DNA from 4 places in the Kitasatospora sp. NPDC094016 genome. Region 4 is predicted to be linked to each of the others. Evidence: riboswitches for the same ligand, from Rfam matches in the RefSeq annotation. Region 4 holds a riboswitch; each other region holds the start of a gene.
The links. Region 4 has a riboswitch for cyclic di-AMP ahead of ABT015_RS01030 (glycoside hydrolase family 16 protein). Riboswitches for the same ligand answer to the same signal wherever they lie in the genome.

Region 1 (4,934 bases), on a different contig from region 4:
GGAACAGCGGCAGGTCGCTGGCCTCGGAGGCGGCGTGCGCCACGGCCAGCGAGACGCCCAGGATCGCGTTGGCGCCGAGCGAGGACTTGTCCGGGGTGGCGTCCAGGTCGAGCATGGCCTGGTCGATCAGGCGCTGCTCGGTGGCGTCGTAGCCGACCAGCTCCGGGCCGATCTGCTCGATGACGGCCAGGACGGCCTTCTCCACGCCCTTGCCGAAGTAGCGGTTCTTGTCACCGTCGCGCAGCTCCAGCGCCTCGAAGGCGCCGGTGGAGGCACCCGACGGGACAGCGGCACGGCCGGTGCTGCCGTCGTCGAGGCCGACCTCGACCTCGACCGTGGGGTTGCCACGCGAGTCGAGAATCTCACGGGCTACGACGACATCGATGGACGGCACGAGGCATCTCCTTGCGGAAGCAGGGTCCGGCTGACGTTGGGTGCTGCCGGCGGGACGATTGCGGAGTCGTTACGACCAGAGCCTAACCGCCCCGGCCCCCGGGGCCGCGCTGGCCTCGGTCCCGTCTCAGCGTGTGGCCCGGCTACCCGCCAGTAGTTCACCTGCTTGCCCGATCGAAGCGGGCGAATACGGGGGAATGCGGGCGAAGGGGGACGGCACTCGTCCCCCTTCGCCCGCAGGGCGCGGGCCGTTCGGGGCCCGGGCCGCTCAGCCGAGGTGCAGCACCTGGCCGGGCATGATCAGGTTGGGGTTGCCGCCGACGGTGCCGCGGTTGCCGTCGTACACCGACTGCCAGCCGCCGGACACGCCCTGGGCGGCGGCGATCGTCGACAGCGTGTCGCCGGCCCGGACGGTGTAGTCGTGACCGCCCTGCGCGGCGGCGGACTGCGCGACCGGGGCGGACTGCGCGGGCTGCGCGGCGCGGGGCGCGGACTGCGGCTGGGCGGCGGGCTGGCCCGCGTACTGCTGGTAGACGCTCTGGTGGCTGGTCCAGTACCAGGCGCCGTTGTTCTGGTACCAGTACACCTTCGCGTCGGCGTCCCAGCCGGCCTTGCCGGAGAAGCCCTGGGTCTGCGGCTGCGTCTGCTGCGGGGCCTGCTGGACGGGCTGCTGGGCGGCCGGCTTCGGGGCGGCCTGCTTGACCGGCTGCTGGGCGGGCTTCGGGGCCTGCGTCTGCTGGGTCTGCTTGGCGGCGGGCTGCTTGGCGGGCTTGGCGTCCGTGGAGGTGTCCACGGAGGCCGGGGCGCCGCCCTTGGTCAGGCCGGCCTTCTGGGAGCAGACGGGCCAGGCGCCCGGGCCCTGCGAGGCCAGCACCTTCTCGGCGACCGAGATCTGCTGCGCCTTGCTGGCCTGGTTGGCCTGCGGGGCGTAGGAGGTGCCGCCGTACGCCTTCCAGGTGCTGGGCGTGAACTGCAGGCCGCCGGAGAAGCCGTTGCCGGTGTTGATGCTCCAGTTGCCGCCGCTCTCGCACTGGGCGACGGCGTCCCAGGTGGAGGCCGGGGCGGCGGAGGCGCCGGTGGCGGTGAGGAGCGGCATCGCGAGTCCGACGCCGGCCACACCGGCGACGGCGATGGCCTTCTCGGCCTGGGTGCGACGACGGTGACGGCCAGTTCCAACGAACAGCATGAAGAGGTCCCTCTCCGCACGCCTGCGAGGTGAGCTGTCGGGTTCGGACCGGGAGGTGGCCCGGCCGCCGAAAGCGGAAACGATTCCGCTCGGGCGGCTTCACCCCAAGCCGTTGGGGAACGGCAACAAACCTGGTTCCCCCGCCCCTGCCCAGGGTCTGGTCGGTTTCCCGTGGCGCGGCGGGCAGGATTCGGCGTTCCGCGCACGAGGTCCGCAGCTGCGAACTCCAGGGAGAGTAGACAGATCATCAGACCAATAACAAGCTCATATCGCCGATATCACACACAAATTACGGCGCGTGGTCAATCGCCTACCAACGGCGGCGGTATGTCCGGATTGATACGGGTTCAGACCCGGTCCCATGAGCCGCCGGAGACGTGCAGTCAGCGTGTCGAAGCGTCGGTCGGCGTGACCGGAGGCGCGTGCGGAGAGCGGGTCTCCGGAGTGAATTCGACCGGGAGTTCCCGCAGGCCACGCATGATCAGGCCACCTCGCCAGCGCAGGTTCTCCGGGTTTTCCGCGAGCCGCAGGTCCGGCAGCCGGGAAAGCAGCGTGGCCAGTGCGCTCCGTCCCTCCAGGCGGGCCAGCGGGGCCCCGATGCAGTAGTGGATCCCGTGGCCGAAACCCAGGTGCGGATTGTCCGTGCGGGCCAGGTCCAGGGTGTTCTCGTCCGAGAACCTGGCCGGATCGCGATCCGCCGCGGCCAGCACCACCAGCACCGGATCGCCCACCGGGATGTCCACCCCGCCGATCGACAGCGGCCGCGTCGCGAAACGCCACGTCGCCATCTCCACCGGACCGTCGTAGCGCAGGAGTTCCTCGATCCCGGTCTCCAGCAGCGCCGTCTCGCCGCGCACCACCGACTCCTGCAGCAGCCTGCGCTGCTCCGGGTTGCGCAGCAGCGCGTACGTGCCGTTGCCGATCAGGTTGACGGTCGTCTCGAACCCCGCGAACAGAAGGATGAACGCCATCGCGGCGGCCTCGTTCTCGTTCAGGTGCTCGCCGTGGTCGCTCGCCCGGATCAGGCCCGAGATCAGGTCGTCACCCGGATCCGCCCGCTTGCGGTGGATCAGCTCCAGCAGGTACGCCCGCATCCGCTTCACCGCCCGCCCCACGCCGCCGCGTTGGCCGCCGCCGTGCCGGATCATCATCCCGGCCCAGTCCCGGAAGTCGTCCTGGTCCTCGGCCGGCACGCCCAGCATGTCGCAGATCGCGTAGATGGGGAGCGGGAACGCGAACTCGTGGATCAGGTCCGCCGAACCGCGCTGCGCGAAGCCGTCGATCAGCCGGTCCGTGAGCTGCTGCACCCGCGGCTCGAACTCCGCCACCCGGCGCGGCGTGAACGCCTTCGACACCAGCCGGCGCAGCCGGGTGTGGTCCGGCGGGTCGATGTTCAGCAGATGCGTCATCAAGTCCGCCTGGCGCTCCCCCGGAATTCCCACCCGCCCGGTGCGGTGCGCCTGCTCGCTGTGGTGCGCCGGGTTCTTCGACAGCCGGCCGTCCGCCAGCGCCTGCCGCGCGTCCGCGTAGCGGGTCACCAGCCAGGCCTCCACCCCGCTCGGCAGCGTCGTGCGGTGCACCGGGGCGTGCTCGCGCAACCAGGCGTAGGCGGGGTACGGGTCGGTGGCGAACTCCCAGGTGAAGAGCTGCGGGGCGGCGGGGTCGGGCTGCACTGGCATGCGTCGACCGTATCCGGTGGGTCGCGGCCGCACCGCCTCCGGCGACCGCGACCGGCGGGGCCGGATCGTCAACACCCGGCGGACGGCCCGCCAACGCTCCGTGGACGCCCCGTGGACGGTCCGTGGACAGCTCTTGGACAGCTCTTGGCCGGGTGGCGGGCGTGACCCTGGTCACCTGAGGGGTAATCCCTGTTGCGGAGGGTCAGGACCTGCCTACGATCCTCCGCAGAAATCGTGGGCGCCGGTGCGGTGTCGCCCACAGGGAGGAGCAGACCATGCGGGTCAGCGGGGCAGTCGTCGTCATCGCGGTACTCGACGGCGGATCGGGAGCCGAGCTCGCCCGCCGGTTCACCGCCGCCGGCGCCGCCGGAGTGCTGATCGCCGACCAGCGTGCGGGCGTCGCCGAGGACCTCGCCACCGAACTCGACCGGCCGGGCTGCCCCGTCGTCGGCGTCGGCGGCGACATCCGCCGCCCCAGCGACGTCGCCGCCCTCGTCGACACCGCCGAGAAGCACCTCGGCCCCATCGACCTGTTCTGCGTCGCCGGCCCCGACGGCGAGCGGATCGTCTCCCTCGCCGAACTGCCCGCCCGCCTCGACCTCGAACGCCTCGCCGAACTCCTCGCCCTCGTCGGCGAGGCCATCGGCGAAGTCGTCCCCCGGCAGCGGCGGCCGATCGAGAACACCGCCACGGCCGCCTGAGGCCCCGCCCGGGCCCGCTACCCGCCGACCGGCCCGAGGCCCTCGGCCGCGCGCACCGCGTCCCGGTAACCGCGCGCGGCCGAGCGCAGCGCCGCGTCCACGTCCACCCCGGCGTCGTACGCCCGCTGCGCCACCGCCAGCAGCAGCCGGCCCGCCGACTGCGCCGTCAGCTCCGTCGGCAGCGCGTACGGCTCGTCCGGCACGCCCGCGAAGCCCGCCCGGCGCACCCGCGACACCAGCTTCGCCGCGTACGCCAGCGACGGCAGCCCGGCCGGCACGCCGTCCAGCACCGACTCCCGGTCCGCCTTCTCGGCCGCCTTCAGCTGCTCCCAGTTCGCCTCCACCTCGGCGGTGCCCTCCGCCTCGACGTCCCCGAACACGTGCGGGTGCCGGTACATCAGCTTCTCGACGATGTCACCGGCCACGTCGTCGATCGAGAACGCCTCCGCCGGGTGCTCCTCGGCGATCCGGGAGTGGAAGAACACCTGGAGCAGCACGTCGCCCAACTCCTCGCGCAGCGTCTCCCGGTCCCCCTCCTCGATCGCCTCGACCAGCTCGTAGGCCTCCTCGACCAGGTACTTCACCAGGCTCTCGTGCGTCTGCTCGGCGTCCCACGGGCAACCGCCCGGCGAGCGCAGCCGGTCCATCACCGACACCAGGTCCAGCAGCCGCGCCCCCGGCAGGTCGTACGACCCCGGCAGCACCTCGATCTCCGGCACCTCACCGGCGTGCTCCACCGCCAGCCGCGCCAGCGCGTCCGTCAGCCCCGGATCCCCGTCCGGGCTGCCCAGCCACACCGTCGGCCCCGCCCCGCCCGGCTGCCCGGTCAGCAGCCGCGCCAGCGCCGGTGCCGACCCCGCCGCCACGACCTCGACCTCCACCCCGGCCTGCCGCACCGCCGCCACCTGCGGATGCCCCGCGTCCGCCGCCAGCACCCGCCCCGCCGACCGCAGCGCCTCCCACGCCGGCCACGCC
Region 2 (4,934 bases), on a different contig from region 4:
GGTGATCCGGACCGCCAGGTCGGCGGCGGCCGTGAGCCGCTCCGGTCCGGCGTCCGCGCCGAGCACCAGGTTGCGGTAGCCGGCCTCGATCGCCGCCGGTCCGGACCAGGAGGGCAGCGCCCGGGCCCGCGCGTCCAGCAGCGCGGCCACCTCGGCCCGCCGCTCCGACGCCCGCCGCTCCGACGCCCGCCCGGCCGCGGAGGGGGCCGGGGCCGCCGGCGGCAGCGACAGCTGGGCCAGCCCGCCGGCCGCGAGCAGCAGCGCACCGCGCCGGGACAGCGTCCGGCGGGCGCCGTCTATCGGGTGGGGGGCGTCGGGGTCGGACGGTGCCGGGCTCAGAGCCGGACCACCCCCGCGACCGGCATCGCGTTGACGCTCTCGTAGCGGACCCTGGCGCCCGGGTAGGGGGCGTGCACGATCACCCCGCCGCCGGCGTACATCCCGACGTGGTGCATGTCCCGGTAGAAGATCACCAGGTCTCCCGGCCGCGCTTCGGAGAGGCTGACCCGCTGCCCGGCGTACGCCTGGGCCTGCGAGGTGCGCGGCAGGGTCACTCCGGCCTGCCGCCAGCTGTAGTACATCAGACCGGAGCAGTCGAAGGCTCGGGGCCCGGTGGATCCGTAGAGGTAGGGCGAGCCGATCATCCGCACCGCGGCGGCCAGCGCGGCCGCCCCGCGCTCGGAGGCGGGCGGGGCCGTGCCGAGGTCCAGCCGGTCGGTGCCCCGGGTGGCCCGCTGTTCGGCCTCCCGGGCGTCCTGGGCGGCCATCCGGGCCCGCTCGGCGACGCCCAGGCTGTTGAGCAGCCGCTGGGCCTTGGTGAGCCGCTGCTGGATCTGCTGCTTGCTGTCGGCGAGCGAGCGGCGGGCCTGGTCGAGTTCGGCGAGCTTGCCGGCGGTCTCGGTGCGGCGCTGGTCGAGCCGGCGCTCGCGGGTGGCCAGTTCGTGCAGAGTCTCCTGCTGCCGCTCGGCGGCCTGGCCGAGGGTGCGGGCCCGGGACAGGTAGCCCTCCGGGTCGGTGGAGAGCATCAGCTGGGCGGTCTGGGCCATGCCGCCGCCGCGGTACTCGGCGCCGGCCACGGTGGCGAGGTCGCCGCGCAACTGGTTGAGCTGGTCCTGGGCGACGGCGATCTCGCCCTGGAGGACGGTCGTCTCGCCCTGGAGCCGCTGCTGCGTCTCCTGGGCGGCGTTGTACTTCTCGGACGCCTGCTCGGCCTCGCCGTAGAGCTGCTCCACCTGCGCCTTGACGTCCTTGCGGGTGGGCGTGTCCGGCACGGCGGGGGCGGCCTGGGCGCTGCCGCCCGTCGTCACGCCCAGGGCGGTGGTGGCGGCCGCGGTCAGCACCAGCGCACGGGCGAGCAGTTGGGAACGACGGTGCACGGGCATGGCGGCAGCTGCTCCGATCCGGCGGTGGGGCCCCGCCGCCGCCCCGACGCGGGCGGCCCTGGAAGCGGAGTCCGGTGGCAGACGTTAGCGAGTCCGGGCAACCGAGTCCAAACCCCTGCCAACCCGAATATTTGACCCGCAATCGGACATTCGTCCGAGGAACCGGAAAAGCCGCAGGCCCGGCCTTCCGTGGTGGAAGGCCGGGCCTGGGAAGGCCTGCGCGGGGATCAGACCCGCACGACGGAGGTCAGCGGCATGTTGCTGACGGCCTCGTAGCGGACCGACGCGCCCGGCTTCGGCGCGTGCAGCACCTGGCCGTTGCCCGCGTAGATGCCGACGTGGTGGGCGTCCCCGTAGAAGATCAGCAGGTCGCCGGGCTGGGCCTGGGAGAGGTCGCTGCCGATCCGGGTGCCGGCGTGGGCCTGCTCCTGCGAGGTGCGCGGCAGCGAGACGTCGACCTGGTTGAACGCCCAGACCATCAGGCCCGAGCAGTCGAAGGAGCCGGGGCCGGAGGCGCCGTAGACGTACGGGCTGCCGATCTTGGAGGCGGCGATGGACAGCGCCGCGGCGCCGCGCGAGCTGCCGGCGCTCGGCTTGGTGACCGGCGCGGCGGGGGCCTGCGACGCGCTCAGGTCGGTGCGGCTGTTGTCGCGGGAGGAGCGGTCGGCGGCCTGCTGGGCCGCCGCCTGCTGCTGGGCGGCCTTCGCGGCGGCGTCGGCCTTCGTCTTGGCCTCGGCGGCGGCCTTCTCCTCGGCCGCGCGGATCGCCTGGCGCTCCTGCTCGGACAGGGTGTTGAAGAGGTCCTGCGCGGCCTTGAGCTTGCCCTGGACGTCGTCCTTGGCGCTCTTCAGCTGCTGGGTGGTGGTCTCCATCTCGGCGAGCTTGTCCTGGGCCTCGGAGCGCACCTGGTCGAGCTTGCGCTGCTCGTCCTGGAGCTGCTTGAGCTGGCCCTTCTGGGTGCCGCCGGCCTGGTTCAGCGTGTCGGCCTGGCTCAGGAAGGTGTCCGGGCTGGCGGAGAACATCAGCTGGACGGTCTGGGATATTCCGCCGTTGCGGTACTGCTCGCCGGCGATCTCGGCCAGGCCGCCCTGGAGGTCGGTCACCTGCCCCTGCTGCCGCGCCACCTGGTCCTGGAGGTCGGTGACCTGCTTCTGCAGCTGCTGCTGCTTCTCCTGGGCGGCGTTGAGCTTCTCGGTCGCGACCTCGGCCTGGTCGTTGAGCTGGTCGACCTGCTCCTTGACCTGGTCCTTGGTCGGCTGCGGGTCGGCGTGGGCGCCGGACTGCGCGGACAGCGCGACGGCCGCCGCGGCGAAGCCGGTCAGGATCGAGACCCGGGTGCGACTGGCGGGCTTGGGACGACGATGGGACGCCACGAAGGCGGACTCCTTCTTCCTACGCCGTCTACCGGGTGAGCTGACGGGTTCGGGCCGGAAGCGTGCCCTACGACGCCTCACGGCCGTTCCACCGGCCGACCTGGCGCCGATTCACCCCGGAGGAACGTGGTTCCCCGGCTCCGTTCGACAGCACCCCCGACTGCTGGGCTCCCCGTCGGGCAGGCACTGGGCCCGCCCCGCTGCGTCACGAACTCGACGGAAACCACCGCCGTCACCCTGGCTGGGCGATCGGGAGTGCGGTGGTTCGGGGCACGACCCTAGTAACTGAACCGTGATCCGTTCAAATCCTTGTCAGAAAAAAGACGGAAGAAGACCAAAGTTCTTTTGTGAATATGACACATAGTGATCACCGCCGCACGCAAAGCTGATCACTCTTCACCAGGGACTCGTGCTGCGGACAAAACCCGAACGCCACCCCCGGTCGGAGGGTGGCGTGGATCACAGGCCCGGACGGGCCCTTCGGGCGTGTCAGGACGTCAGACCCGGCGGATCGTGTTGATCTGCATCGCGTCGACCTTCATCACCTTCACCACGTCACCGGTGTGCGGCGCGTGCACCACCATGCCGTTGCCGATGTACATCCCGACGTGGTGCCGGTCGGGGCCGTAGATGACGAGGTCGCCCGGCTGGGCCTGGTCCAGCGAGACCTTGGTGCCGACGTTGCCCTGCTCCTGCGAGGTGCGCGGCAGCGAGACACCGGCCTGGCCGTACGCCCAGACCATCAGGCCCGAGCAGTCGAAGGTGGTCGAGCCGGTGGCGCCCCACACGTACGGCGAGCCCTGCTTGCTCATCGCCTTGGCGACGGCCACGCCCGCGTAGCCGCCGGCCTGCGGGAGGCTGCCGAGGTCGGCGCGGTCGCTGCCGCGCGAGGCGCGGTCGTCCTGCTGCTGCTGGGCCCGCAGCGCGGCGCGGTCGGAGGCGCTGAGCGAGTTCAGCAGGTCCTGCGCGGCCTTGAGCTTCTGGTTGACGTCCGTCTTGGCCTGGTTCAGGTCCTTGGTGGTGGAGTCGAGCGAGGCCAGGACGGCGGCGGCCTCGGACTTCTCCTGGTCCAGCCGGCGCTGCTGGTCCAGCAGGCCCTTGAGCGCCTCGGACTCGCTGGCGCTGGCCTGCTGGGCGCTGGACGCCTTCTCCAGGTAGCCGGACGGGTCGGAGGAGAGCATCAGCTGGACGGACGGGTCGATGCCGCCGGTGCGGTACTGCTCGCCCGCCACGCCGGCCAGGCCGGTCTGCAGCTGGGTCATCTCGTCCTGGCTGCGGGCCACCTTGTCCTGCAGCTGGTCGGACTGCTTGCGGAGCTGGTCGGCCCGCTCCTTGGCGCCGTTGTACTTCTCCGCCGCCTGCTCCTGGTCCTGCTGGAGCTGGTCGATCTGCGCCTTGACGTCGCTCTTGCTCGGCTGGGGCGCGGCGTGCGCGGCGACCTGCGCGGAGAGGGCGACCGCGGTCGCCGCGGCAGCGGTGAGCACGGAGACCCGGGCGCGGCTCGGCTGCTTGGGACGGCGGTGGGAGGCCAAGGGAATTGCTCCTTCTTCCATCGGCCTCACCCGATCAGGTGAGAATCCGGAAAATAGGTTTGACGCCACACCCTAGGGAAGATCCACGGGTTTTGCCACTCCCCCGAAGGCGTGAACTCCACTTCCCCCGCAGGCTTCACCCGATGTGCACACCACCGCAAACCGGGCGCTGACCAGGCGTCATCCCGCTGCGGCAGCCGTCAGGGCCGCGCCAGCCGGTTCAGCAGCAGAACGGAAGCCACGGGGCGCGCGCCGGCCTTCCGCACGCCCTCCGCGACCTCCCGGTCGGTGGACACCACCACCACCGGACGCCCCTGCGGTTCGGCCCGCACCAGACGGCGGATCAGCTCGTCCGCGGTCTCGCCGGTCCTGCTGAACCGCACCCGCACCCCGCGCGGTGGCGCCATGATCACCGGAACGTCCAGGTCCTGCCCGTCGAACACGCAGGTGACCTCCGCCTGCGTGCGCTGGGCCAGCATCGCCAGCCCGCCCAGCAGCCGGATCCGCTGCTGCTCCAGCGGCAGCGTCGGATAGCCCGTCTTGGTCACGTTGTAGCCGTCCACCACCAGGTGCACCTGCGGGATCGCCAGCAGCTGGTCCAGCAGCGCCGGATCGTCGTCGGCCAGACCGCGCCGGGCCACGTCGTG
Region 3 (4,934 bases), on a different contig from region 4:
TCGGCTCCTCGGCGATGCCGCACAAGATGAACACCCGCTCCTGCGAGCGCGTCAACGGCCTGGCCGTCATCCTGCGCGGCTACGCCTCGATGACCGGCGAGCTGGCCGGCGACCAGTGGAACGAGGGCGACGTCTCCTGCTCGGTGGTGCGCCGGGTCGCGCTGCCGGACGCCTTCTTCGCCTTCGACGGCCTGCTGGAGACCTTCCTGACCGTCCTCGACGAGTTCGGCGCCTTCCCCGCCGTGATCGAGACCGAGCTGGACCGCTACCTGCCGTTCCTCGCCACCACCAAGGTGCTGATGGGCGCGGTGCGCGCGGGCGTCGGCCGGGAGACCGGGCACGAGGTCATCAAGGAGCACGCCGTCGCCTCCGCGCTGGCGATGCGTGCGGGCGCCCGCGAGAACGAGCTGCTGGACCGGCTGGCCGCCGACGAGCGGATCCCGCTGGACCGGGCCGGGCTGGACGCGCTGCTGGCCGACCGGCTCTCCTTCACCGGTGCGGCCGGCGCCCAGGTCGCCGAGGTGGTCCGCCAGGTGGAGGCCGTTGCCGCCGCCTACCCGGAGGCCGCCAAGTACGCGCCGGCCGACATCCTCTGACGGCACGTCAACTGGCTGAGGGCCCTGCCGCCGATCCGGTGGCAGGGCCCTCGTCCGTGTGGACGTGGCCCGGGTCGAGCGGCGGGGTGGTGCCGCAGGCCCACTCGCAGTCCGGCTCGGCCACCGGACGGTCCACCGGCGCGAGCACGTTGCCGCGGACGGTGGCGAAGGCCGTCAGCCCGCCGGCGACGAGCAGCCCGGCGCAGATCAGCATCGCGGTGCGGAAGGCGGAGTCCACCGCGGACGGCACCCGGTAGGCGTCGCCGCTCAGCCCGGCGAGCGCGGGCAGCGCGGCGACCGCGAGCAGCCCGGCCGCGCGGGCGGCGGCGTTGTTGACGCCGCTGGCGATGCCCGCGTGCCGGACCTCGACGGCGGCCAGCACCGTCGCCGTCAGCGGCGCGACCAGCAGGGTCATCCCACTGCCCATGACCGTGACGGCGGGCAGCACGTCCGCCCAGTAGGAGGAGCCGGGGCCGGTGCGCAGCATCAGCAGCACCCCGGCGGCGCACAGCAGCGGACCGACGGTGAGCGGGATCCGGGGGCCGATCCGCTTGCCGAGCCGCCCGGCGCGCGCCGACAGGGTCAGCATCAGCACGGTGATCGGGACCAGGGCGAGGCCGGAGACCAGCGGGGAGAAGCCGGAGACGATCTGCAACTGCACGACCAGCAGGAAGAACACCCCGCTGAACGCCGCGTAGACGCAGAGGGTGACCAGGTTGACGGCGGTGAACAGCCGGGAGGAGAAGAGGCCGAGCGGCAGCATCGGCTCGGCGGTGCGGCGCTCGACCGCGATGAAGGCCGCGCCGAGCAGCAGGCCGGCCGCGCCGGTGAGCCAGACCGCGGGGGACAGGCCCTCCCCGGCGGCGGTCAGCGCGTAGGTGATCGCGCCGAGGGCGAGCGCGGCGAGCAGCGCGCCGGGGACGTCGAAGCGGCCGACGGCGCTCTCGTTCCGGCTCTCGGGGACGAAGCGGGAGGTGACCGCGATCACGGCGGCCGCGAGCGGCAGGTTCAGCAGGAAGATCCACCGCCAGCCGGGGCCGTCCACCAGCCAGCCGCCGAGGAAGGGGCCGACCGCGGCCGACACCCCGCCGAGGCCCGACCACAGGCCGACCGCCGCCGAGCGGTCGTCCGGGTGGAAGACGGCCTGCAGGATGGCGAGCGAACCGGGGGTGAGCAGCGCCCCGCCGATGCCCTGGACGGCGCGGGCGGCGATCAGCACGTGGATGGTGGGGGCGGCGGCGCAGGCCGCGGAGGCGGCGGCGAACCAGAGCACGCCGATCAGGAAGACCCGGCGCCGACCGTACCGGTCGCCGAGCGCGCCGCCGAGCAGGATCAGCCCGGCCAGGGTGAGCAGGTAGGCGTTGAGCGTCCACTGCAGGGACGCGAGGGAGGCGCCGAGATCGGCGCCGATGCGGGGCAGCGCGACGTTCACCACGGTGCCGTCGAGCAGCGCCATGCTGGAGCCGAGCACTGTCGCGAGGAGGACCCAGCGTCCCCGTGAGGTGCCCAGGCGCAGTGTTCCTGCTTCGGAGGTGGCCACGGGCCGATCCTGCGCCCGTGGGGCGTACGTGACAAGGGTCACCGGGGGGTGTGTCGGTGGGTGCGCGGTGCGTGAGCGGGCGGGTGCGCAGCGGTGGCGGAGTCGGCGCAGCGTCGTGGATCAGTGGCGCCGGGTAAATGGATTGTGCACGTACGGTGCAGTCGATCATTCGGAGGGTCACCGCAGCTCGGGGGGTCGTTGCCGGTTCAAGTGATCGACATTGCTTCACCCGAACGGATGGGTTTTAGTTCAGCGACCGCCCGGCCAGTCCGGACGGATCCACCGGGTGGAACGCCGAATCCTGCCGCTGCCCGGTGGCTCGCACCGAACTCTGTACGGCAGGAGCGGGGGACCCACAGGTAAGTCGCCGGACCGGAATCGGCACGCTTTCGCGTACCCGGATCCAGGGCCGGCTAGGGGTGAAGCCGCATGTGCGGCCGGGCAACTCCAGCCCGAACCCGACAGCTCACCTCGCAGGCGTCGGAGAGGAAAATTCCATGCCTGCACAGGCTCGTCGTATCGCCCTGCCCCGCGCCGCCCGCATCGGGATCGCCACCGCCGTCACCGGTGTCTCCTTCGCCCTGCCGCTCGTCACCGCGATGAGCGCCCAGGCCCACCCCGCGCCGGCCGCCGCGGTCACCGCCGCCCCGGCCGCCGCCTCCGCCGACCAGGCCCAGGCCCCGTCGCAGGAGAGCTACCGCGTCGTCAGCGGCGACACCCTGTCCCGGATCGCCGACGCCCAGCACGTCGACGGCGGCTGGCAGGCGCTGTACGACCACAACCGCGAGGTCGTCGGCGGCAACCCGGACCTGATCTTCCCCGGTCAGCAGCTCGTGATCGCCGGCCAGGCCGCCCCGGCCAAGCCCGCTGCCCCGGCGAAGCCCGCCCAGCCGTCCGCCCAGGACGCCGCGCCGGCCACCACCGCCGCCAAGCCGCAGGCCCAGCTGGAGGTCCGGACCGAGACGGCCAAGCCGTCCGCCCAGCTCCAGACCCAGCTGCAGACCGCCGCGCCGACCACCGCGGTCACCGCCGTGCCGGTCGCCGCCGCCTCGGCCTTCGTCGCCCCGCTGGCCAACCCGAAGCTGGGCACCGCGTACGGCGTGGCCGGCTCGATGTGGGCCTCCGGCCACCACACCGGCCAGGACTTCGTCGCCTCCACCGGCACCCCGCTGCGCGCCGTCGGCAACGGCGTCGTGGTGAAGGCCGGCAACGGCGGCGCCTACGGCAACGAGGTCGAGATCAAGCTCGCCGACGGCCACTACGCCGAGTACGCGCACCTGTCCTCGATCGGCGTGAAGATCGGTCAGGCCGTCAAGGCCGGACAGCAGATCGGCCTCTCCGGCGCGACCGGCAACGTGACCGGCCCGCACCTGCACTTCGAGATCCGCAACGGCTCGGAGTACGGCTCGGACATCAACCCGGTCGCCTACCTGCGGGCCCACGGCGTCGCGCTCTGACCCGTGCCGGATGTGCCGGATGTGTCGGACGCGCCGGGTGTACCGGATGTGTCGGATGTGCCGGATGAGGAACCACCGCTGCTACGGGGCGAATCGACCGCCCGGGATGGTCATGTCGGGTGACCGCTCGACCGGGTGATCGCCGCAGCAGTGGACATGGGCGCGGGACACGCCCAGGCCGGCCCGGCTCGCGAGACTTCTCTCGCGAGCCGGGCCGGCCGCTGTCGTTTCCGGGCCTTCTCGGGCGCGCCCGGGGCGAGTTGACGGCTTCGGTGGGCCGGTTCAGAGTCGGTGGGCGGGCAGCCCGTGCTGGGCGGCGGTCAGCAGCTCGTGCATCCGCTGCCCGAAGTCCTCGGTGTCGGCGGCCGGTTCGGGGAAGACCAGGCGGACGTCGCGGTGGCCGTGCGGGTGGTCCAGGCGCAGGACCAGGCCGTGGCGGTCCAGGGCGAGCGGGCGGACCTCCGGGTGCTGGGCGAGCAGGTCCGGGTCGAGCAGCCGGGTGAGGAGGGCGAGGGCGTCGGCGTGGTCGTCGGCGAGGTGGGTGAGCATGGCGGCCTCGTAGCGGGCCAGCGGGTCGGGCGTGGCGAGGGCGAGGTCGTCGGCGGTGAGCGCGCCGGTGCCGTACGGGGTGGAGAGGACGGCGTGGGCGACGTCCACGCGCAGGTGGACGCTGAGGCCGTCGTCGGCGAGGTGGGCCAGGTGCAGTCGGCCGGCCAGGGTGAGGCGGGCGCGGATCCGGTCGCGGACGGCGACGGGGGAGATGTCGGTGACGTCCAGGACGACGGCGAGTCCGTCGGTGGCGCGGGCGGCGGCGGAGGCGAGCGGGTCGCCCAGCGGGGCTCGCAGGCGCAGTCGGGAGCCGTGGACGGAGACCGGGGTGTCGAGGTCGTGGTGCTCGCCGCAGGCGCGGACGGTGAGCGAGGAGGTCGCGCTGAGCAGGCTCTGGACGCGCTCGGCGGTGGTGGGTTCGGGCACCTCGGCGTCGCCGGCGGGCAGGCTCATGACGGACCTCCAGTTAGTTAGGTGAGCCTAACCTAATATCCGCTCGAGGGTGTGGCAAGTGGCGCGGCCGGGGTTGCTGCCGCCAGGGATAGGCGGCGCTTGCAAGTACCTGCGGATGTCTCGTATTGTCGACGCCGGTAGTTGCATACACAACGGTTCTCTCCGGAAAGCGGTCCCTCATGCCCCTCGCGCTCCTGGCGCTGGCGATCAGCGCCTTCGGTATCGGCACCACCGAGTTCGTGATCATGGGCCTGCTGCCCGAGGTCGCCGGCGACTTCTCGGTCTCCATCCCCACCGCCGGTCTGCTGATCTCCGGCTACGCGCTCGGCGTCGTGGTCG
Region 4 (4,934 bases):
GGCTCTGCGGATTCCGCGCGGCCCCGCTCGTCGCCGCGATGGCGGCCGGCTGCTCGGTGGCGACGCTGACCGCCGGCCCGCCCTGGGCGCTGCGGCGGCCCGAGCCCCGGCCGGCGGTGGACACGGCAGCCCCCGCGGCGCCCCGCTCCGACCTGGAGGTGGTCCGGCTCGACCCGGACGCCGCCCCGCCCGGCGGCACCACCACCATCCACGCCTTCATCGCCAACCACGGCCCGGACACCACCGCCGCACCGTTCACCGTGCTGGTCACGCTGCCCCCCGGGGTCTCCCCCGAGGGCCCGTACTTCCCGGAGGACTGCGAGGTGCGGCTCAACGGCCGCCAGGTGCGCTGCGTCTTCCCGGCCGGACTACCCCCGCTGCGCAGCGCGACCGCGCTGGTACCGGTGCGGCTGTCCCCGGACCTGCCGATCGGCAAGCTCACCGGCGGCTCGGTCGCGGTGCGCGGCGTGGACGACCCGGACGAGGGGAACAACCGGCAGCCGTTCGACATCACGGTGGTCGAGACGGCTCCCGGTTCCTGACCGGGAAGCCCCGAAGGCCCTACCGGTACACGCGGACGTAGTCGGCGGCGAAGGTGATCGGGGCGGTGCCCTGCGGTGCCGGGTGGTACTTCCCCGCACCGACCGACAGGTTGAGGATCAGGTACGCCGACCAGTTGGCGCCGACGCCCTTGCCGTCCGAGAACACCTTGGCGCCGTTGACGTACCAGTCCACCGAAGTGGCGCCGTAGTAGGTGCCGATGGTCACCCACTGGTCCTTCGCGACGGCGCTGGCGTCGGTGTAGTACTTGGGGTTGCCGGGGTTGACGTGGTTGGTCAGCTCCAGCAGGTTCGGGTTGTCGGGGTGGTACTCGAAGGAGTCGACCTCCCCGTTGCCGTTCTTCCAGGTCCAGAAGGCCGGCCAGGCGCCGGAGCCGGACGGCAGCTTGACCCGGGTCTCGGCGTAGTCGCCGGTCCTGACCTGGAAACCCTCGCTGGAGCCCTCAGTGGTCAGGAAGCCGGTGTTCCAGGCCTGCTTGCCGTTCTCCAGCGTGGTGGTGCCGGGCGCGGCGGTGAAGGTGGCGACGCCGTTCGCGACGCTGACGTTGTTCTTGTTCAGCAGGTCGAGCTTGTTGTCGTCCGGGTTGTGGTTGCCGTACTTGTACGCGGTGCTCTTGTCGCCGACCCAGCGCGAGCCCCAGCTGATCGGGCTGTTGAACTCGTCGGACCAGGTCAGCGACTTGCCGGCGACCGGCGAGGCGGGGGTGCCGGCCGACGGGCTGGCGGTGGCGCTCGGGCTGCTCGTCGGGGTCGGGCTGCTCGTCGGGGTCGGCTTCGCGGTGGGGGTGGGGGTGGGGGTCGGGGTCGGCTTCGCCGTCGGGGTCGGCTTCGCGGTCGGGGTCGGCTTCGCGGTGGGCGTCGGGGTCGAGGTCGGCGTCGGGGTAGGAGTCGGCGCCGGGGTGCTGGAGACCACCAGCTGCTGCGAGGCCAGGTTGTGCCAGGCCCCGCCGAGATCCTGCCAGAAGCCGAACTGGGTGTACGTCCCGGCTGGCAGGGCGCGCGCGCCGCTGGTGAAGGACAGGCCGCTCGGGCAGATCTGCACGTTGGAGGCGTTGCCCGGGAAGTCGAGGTTCGCTCCGGCCGCGTTCCGGACGCCCACACCGACGGTCCTCGCGGTGAAACAGGCCGAGGAGTGGAGGGTCAGCGAGGCGGTGGCGGCCTGGTTGGCGACCATGGTCGCCGGAGCGAGCCGGTCCTGGGTGACGGTCGGGGCGGCGGCTGCCTGGGCGCCGGAGACGGCCGGCAGGCCGAGCAGTCCGGCGCCGGTGACGGCGAGCGCTCCGGTGACGGCGAGGGCGGCGTTGCGGCCCCGGTGGGAGGGGCGGGCGTGGCGCGGCGCGCGGCGCCGGGCAGGCTGGTGCATGGCAGTGTCCTCTGCGACGCCTGCGAGGTGAGCTGTCGGATTCGGGCTGAGGTGGCCCGGCCGCCGGTGGGAGCGGCTTCACCCCTAGCCACGGCCCGCACGCGGGAGCGTACGGGCCGGGCGCTGACCTTGGTTCCCCCGCTCCCGTCCGCTGTGGTGCTCGGTTGCCGGCCGACGGGTGGACAGGACTCGGCGTCCCGGCGGCGGGGGTCCGCGAGGGCGGACGACGGTTGCAGGCTAGGCAGGCCGTGCGTGAACGGACAACCCGCCCGGGCCGGTTGTCGCACAGGTCACAGTGGTGTCGATCAACGACGCTGCGTGGTGGATCAGTTGGGACGGATCAGCGGAGCCGTCGGGCTGCCGAACGACGAATCGACGGGCCACGGGTCCACGGGTCCACGGGTCCACGGGTCCACGGGTCCACGGGTCCACGGGTCAAGCGAGCCAGTTGTCGACCTGGCTCTCGGCCTCCGGCGCCCAGGCGAGTTCCAGGTGGTTGAGGCCGGTGAGCAGCCGGGTGCCGCCGATCGTCGCGATGCCGGTGGTGTCCAGGGCGCTCGCGGTGAACACGATGCCGTCGCTGGGCCCCCGGTTCTCGTTGAGCACGCCCGGGATGTCGGCGGATCCGCCCGCGAGCAGGTAGGTGCGCACCGGCGCCGGGACGCCTGCCTGCTGCAGCGGCGCGATCAGCGAACCGGCGTCGATCGCCGCCTGGATGCCCTGGCCGGAGGTGTAGAAGCCCTGGCCGCCGTAGTAGGTGGTCCACCAGTCCTGGGCGGCGCCGTCCACCCCGTACCGGCCGTCCCAGCGGGCGAGCAGCTGGCGCTGGCCCGGGTAGCAGTCGTAGCCGCCGGTGGGCAGCACGCCGAGGCAGGGCTGGGCCGTGTACGTGCCGTAGCAGGTCATGTAGAGGTGCGGGGACGGCGCGTTGGCGGTGCCGCCGCAGGCCGGCCAGCTCGCGAGGTCGAACGACCAGCCGTGCGCGTACACGTAGTCGAGCCCGCCGTTCGGGCCCCCGAGGGTGATCAGGCGGCGCACGTCGCCCGCGTAGGCCCGCCCCCAGGACGGGCGCACCGAGGACACGTACGCCCGGGCGGCGACCTCGCCCTTGCTCCAGGCCACCACGTCCACCTGGGGGACGCCGAGGCGGGCCCGGATCAGCGCGACGGCGTCGCCGACGGCCTGCGCCTGGAGCAGGTTGTCGCCCTGCTTGTGGGCGAAGCCGATGGCGAACACCCGGTGGCCGGTGCCGGCGAGGTACTGGGCGAGGCCGGTGGACGGACAGGCGGAGGCACCGCAGGTGCCGCTCTCCCCCGGGTTGGCCCAGGCGCGGTCGGCGTTGTCGTTGGCGCCGTGGACCAGCAGCACGGGGGTCGGCCGGCTGCCGGTGTCCCAGCCGGTCGCCGAGTACAGCAGGAAGCGGCTGGAGGAGGGCTGGCCGGTGCCGCCGAAGTACGTCCGGCGGGCGCCGTCCTGGTCGCCGCGGCCGTCGGCCGGGTACTGCTCGGTGCGGAAGCCGGGGGTGGTGTCGAGGTAGCGCTCGACCTTGGCCCAGCCGTTGCCGGGGGCGGGGAAGGCGGCTTCGAGGGTGAGCGGGGCGGTGGCCGCCGGGACGGTGGCGGTCCGGGCGGCGGTGGCCTGAGCGGGAGTGGGGGTGCCCAGGAACAGCGCGGCGAGGGTGAGCAGGAGGGCGGACAGCGTCGTGGGGGTGCGTCCGACGGCGGTGGGGGTGTGCCGCACGGGCGTGGGGGTGCGTCTCATGGGGGTGGACGGTAGGACCGGCCGTCGGCGGGCGCCCAGGTGCCGGTCGCACACCCCGCAGGCCCGCGCGGTGGCGGCCGGTGCCGTGGCGCACCGTCCACGGGTGCGCCCGCCCGGCTCACCGGGTCGGATAAATTGGAGGTCCGACATCTTCCGCAGTGCACAAGACCGCCGTGCACGGCCCCACAGGAACGAGGTACCGCCCCACCATGACCGCGCCCCTGCCCGCCTTCGCCGGCCGCACCTACCTCTTCCGGGCCGACAACGGCGCGGCCTTCCGCAACACCTACTCGGCCGACGGCAGGCGGCTGCGCTGGGAGGGCCTCGGCGAGTCGGCGGGCCAGTGGGAGGACGTGCGGCTGCACGTCGCCGAGGTGGCGCCGGAGATCTACTTCATCAGCTGGACCGAGGAGAGCGGGATCACCGTCAGCCACGTGATGGACCTCGGCCGGCTGACGGTACGCGCCTTCTGGACGTACGAGGGCGAGGGCGGCCGGGTCGGCGAGCTGCACACCGGGACGCTGGAGCGGGTGGCCTGAGCCTCGCCGCTCCCGCGCCCCTCGCTGTCCGTCGCTGTCCGTCGGCTTGCTCAGGCCGTCTGAGCAGACTGCCTGCTCGGACGGTCTACGCAGGCGGTCTACTCAGGCCGGCCACTCAGACGACTCGCTCGGGCAACCTGCTCAGGCGGTCTGGTTCGGGACCTTGAGGTGCTGGGACAGCCACTCCAGCGAGGACGGCAGCAGCGCGCTCCAGGTCTCGAAGTTGTGGCCGCCGTTCTCCAACATGCTGTAGGAGGCCTTCATCGGGGACTGCACGGCGTCGACGAAAGCCTCGGTGTCGCGCCGGTAGTCGCCGTCGCCCTTCTTGGTGCCGGCCAGCAGCACGGACACCTTGGGCTGCGGCAGGTTCTTCAACCGCCACATCAGGTTGGCCTCGTCGCGACGCTGCTTGCTGCCGCCGAACAGGTCCCCCGTGGTCGGGTCGTCGGCGGCGTCGTAGTAGGCGGAGAGCGCGACGGCGGTCGGGAAGACGTCCGGGTGGCGCATGGCCAGCTTGAGGGCGCAGTAGCCACCGGTCGAGTTGCCCATGAAGGCCCAGGCCTGCGGGTCGGAGGAGACCCGGAAGCTCGCCTGGATCGCTGAGGGCACGTCCTTGGTGAAGTACGTGTCGGACTGCGCGCCGCCCGGGATGTCCTCGCACTCGGTGTCCTGCGGCAGGGCCGGCGAGGGGCGCATCAGCACCATGACGGT

Region 1: linked by a shared signal. The riboswitch ahead of ABT015_RS07835 (transglycosylase family protein) and the one ahead of ABT015_RS01030 (glycoside hydrolase family 16 protein) in region 4 are both predicted to bind cyclic di-AMP.
Region 2: linked by a shared signal. The riboswitch ahead of ABT015_RS34675 (C40 family peptidase) and the one ahead of ABT015_RS01030 (glycoside hydrolase family 16 protein) in region 4 are both predicted to bind cyclic di-AMP.
Region 3: linked by a shared signal. The riboswitch ahead of ABT015_RS13380 (M23 family metallopeptidase) and the one ahead of ABT015_RS01030 (glycoside hydrolase family 16 protein) in region 4 are both predicted to bind cyclic di-AMP.

What each region holds. Positions count from the first base shown of each region.
Region 1 covers NZ_JBEOUK010000005.1:270,240-275,173, reverse strand. Annotated here, with positions in the region: gene eno (phosphopyruvate hydratase) at 1-394, opposite strand, end outside; gene ABT015_RS07835 (transglycosylase family protein) at 662-1,579, opposite strand; cyclic di-AMP (ydaO/yuaA leader) riboswitch at 1,585-1,752, opposite strand; gene ABT015_RS07830 (cytochrome P450 family protein) at 1,963-3,258, opposite strand; gene ABT015_RS07825 (SDR family NAD(P)-dependent oxidoreductase) at 3,534-3,959, shown strand; gene ABT015_RS07820 (nucleoside triphosphate pyrophosphohydrolase) at 3,977-4,934, opposite strand, start outside.
Region 2 covers NZ_JBEOUK010000060.1:37,482-42,415, reverse strand. Annotated here, with positions in the region: gene ABT015_RS34685 (hypothetical protein) at 1-150, opposite strand, end outside; gene ABT015_RS34680 (C40 family peptidase) at 336-1,382, opposite strand; gene ABT015_RS34675 (C40 family peptidase) at 1,610-2,755, opposite strand; cyclic di-AMP (ydaO/yuaA leader) riboswitch at 2,766-2,915, opposite strand; gene ABT015_RS34670 (C40 family peptidase) at 3,253-4,287, opposite strand; gene ABT015_RS34665 (NYN domain-containing protein) at 4,488-4,934, opposite strand, start outside.
Region 3 covers NZ_JBEOUK010000011.1:35,398-40,331, forward strand. Annotated here, with positions in the region: gene purB (adenylosuccinate lyase) at 1-596, shown strand, start outside; gene ABT015_RS13375 (MFS transporter) at 604-2,136, opposite strand; cyclic di-AMP (ydaO/yuaA leader) riboswitch at 2,449-2,631, shown strand; gene ABT015_RS13380 (M23 family metallopeptidase) at 2,634-3,593, shown strand; gene ABT015_RS13385 (DUF2470 domain-containing protein) at 3,876-4,595, opposite strand; gene ABT015_RS13390 (MFS transporter) at 4,775-4,934, shown strand, end outside.
Region 4 covers NZ_JBEOUK010000001.1:235,561-240,494, reverse strand. Annotated here, with positions in the region: gene ABT015_RS01035 (hypothetical protein) at 1-542, shown strand, start outside; gene ABT015_RS01030 (glycoside hydrolase family 16 protein) at 562-1,923, opposite strand; cyclic di-AMP (ydaO/yuaA leader) riboswitch at 1,926-2,051, opposite strand; gene ABT015_RS01025 (esterase/lipase family protein) at 2,359-3,684, opposite strand; gene ABT015_RS01020 (MoaF-related domain-containing protein) at 3,894-4,223, shown strand; gene ABT015_RS01015 (alpha/beta hydrolase) at 4,365-4,934, opposite strand, start outside.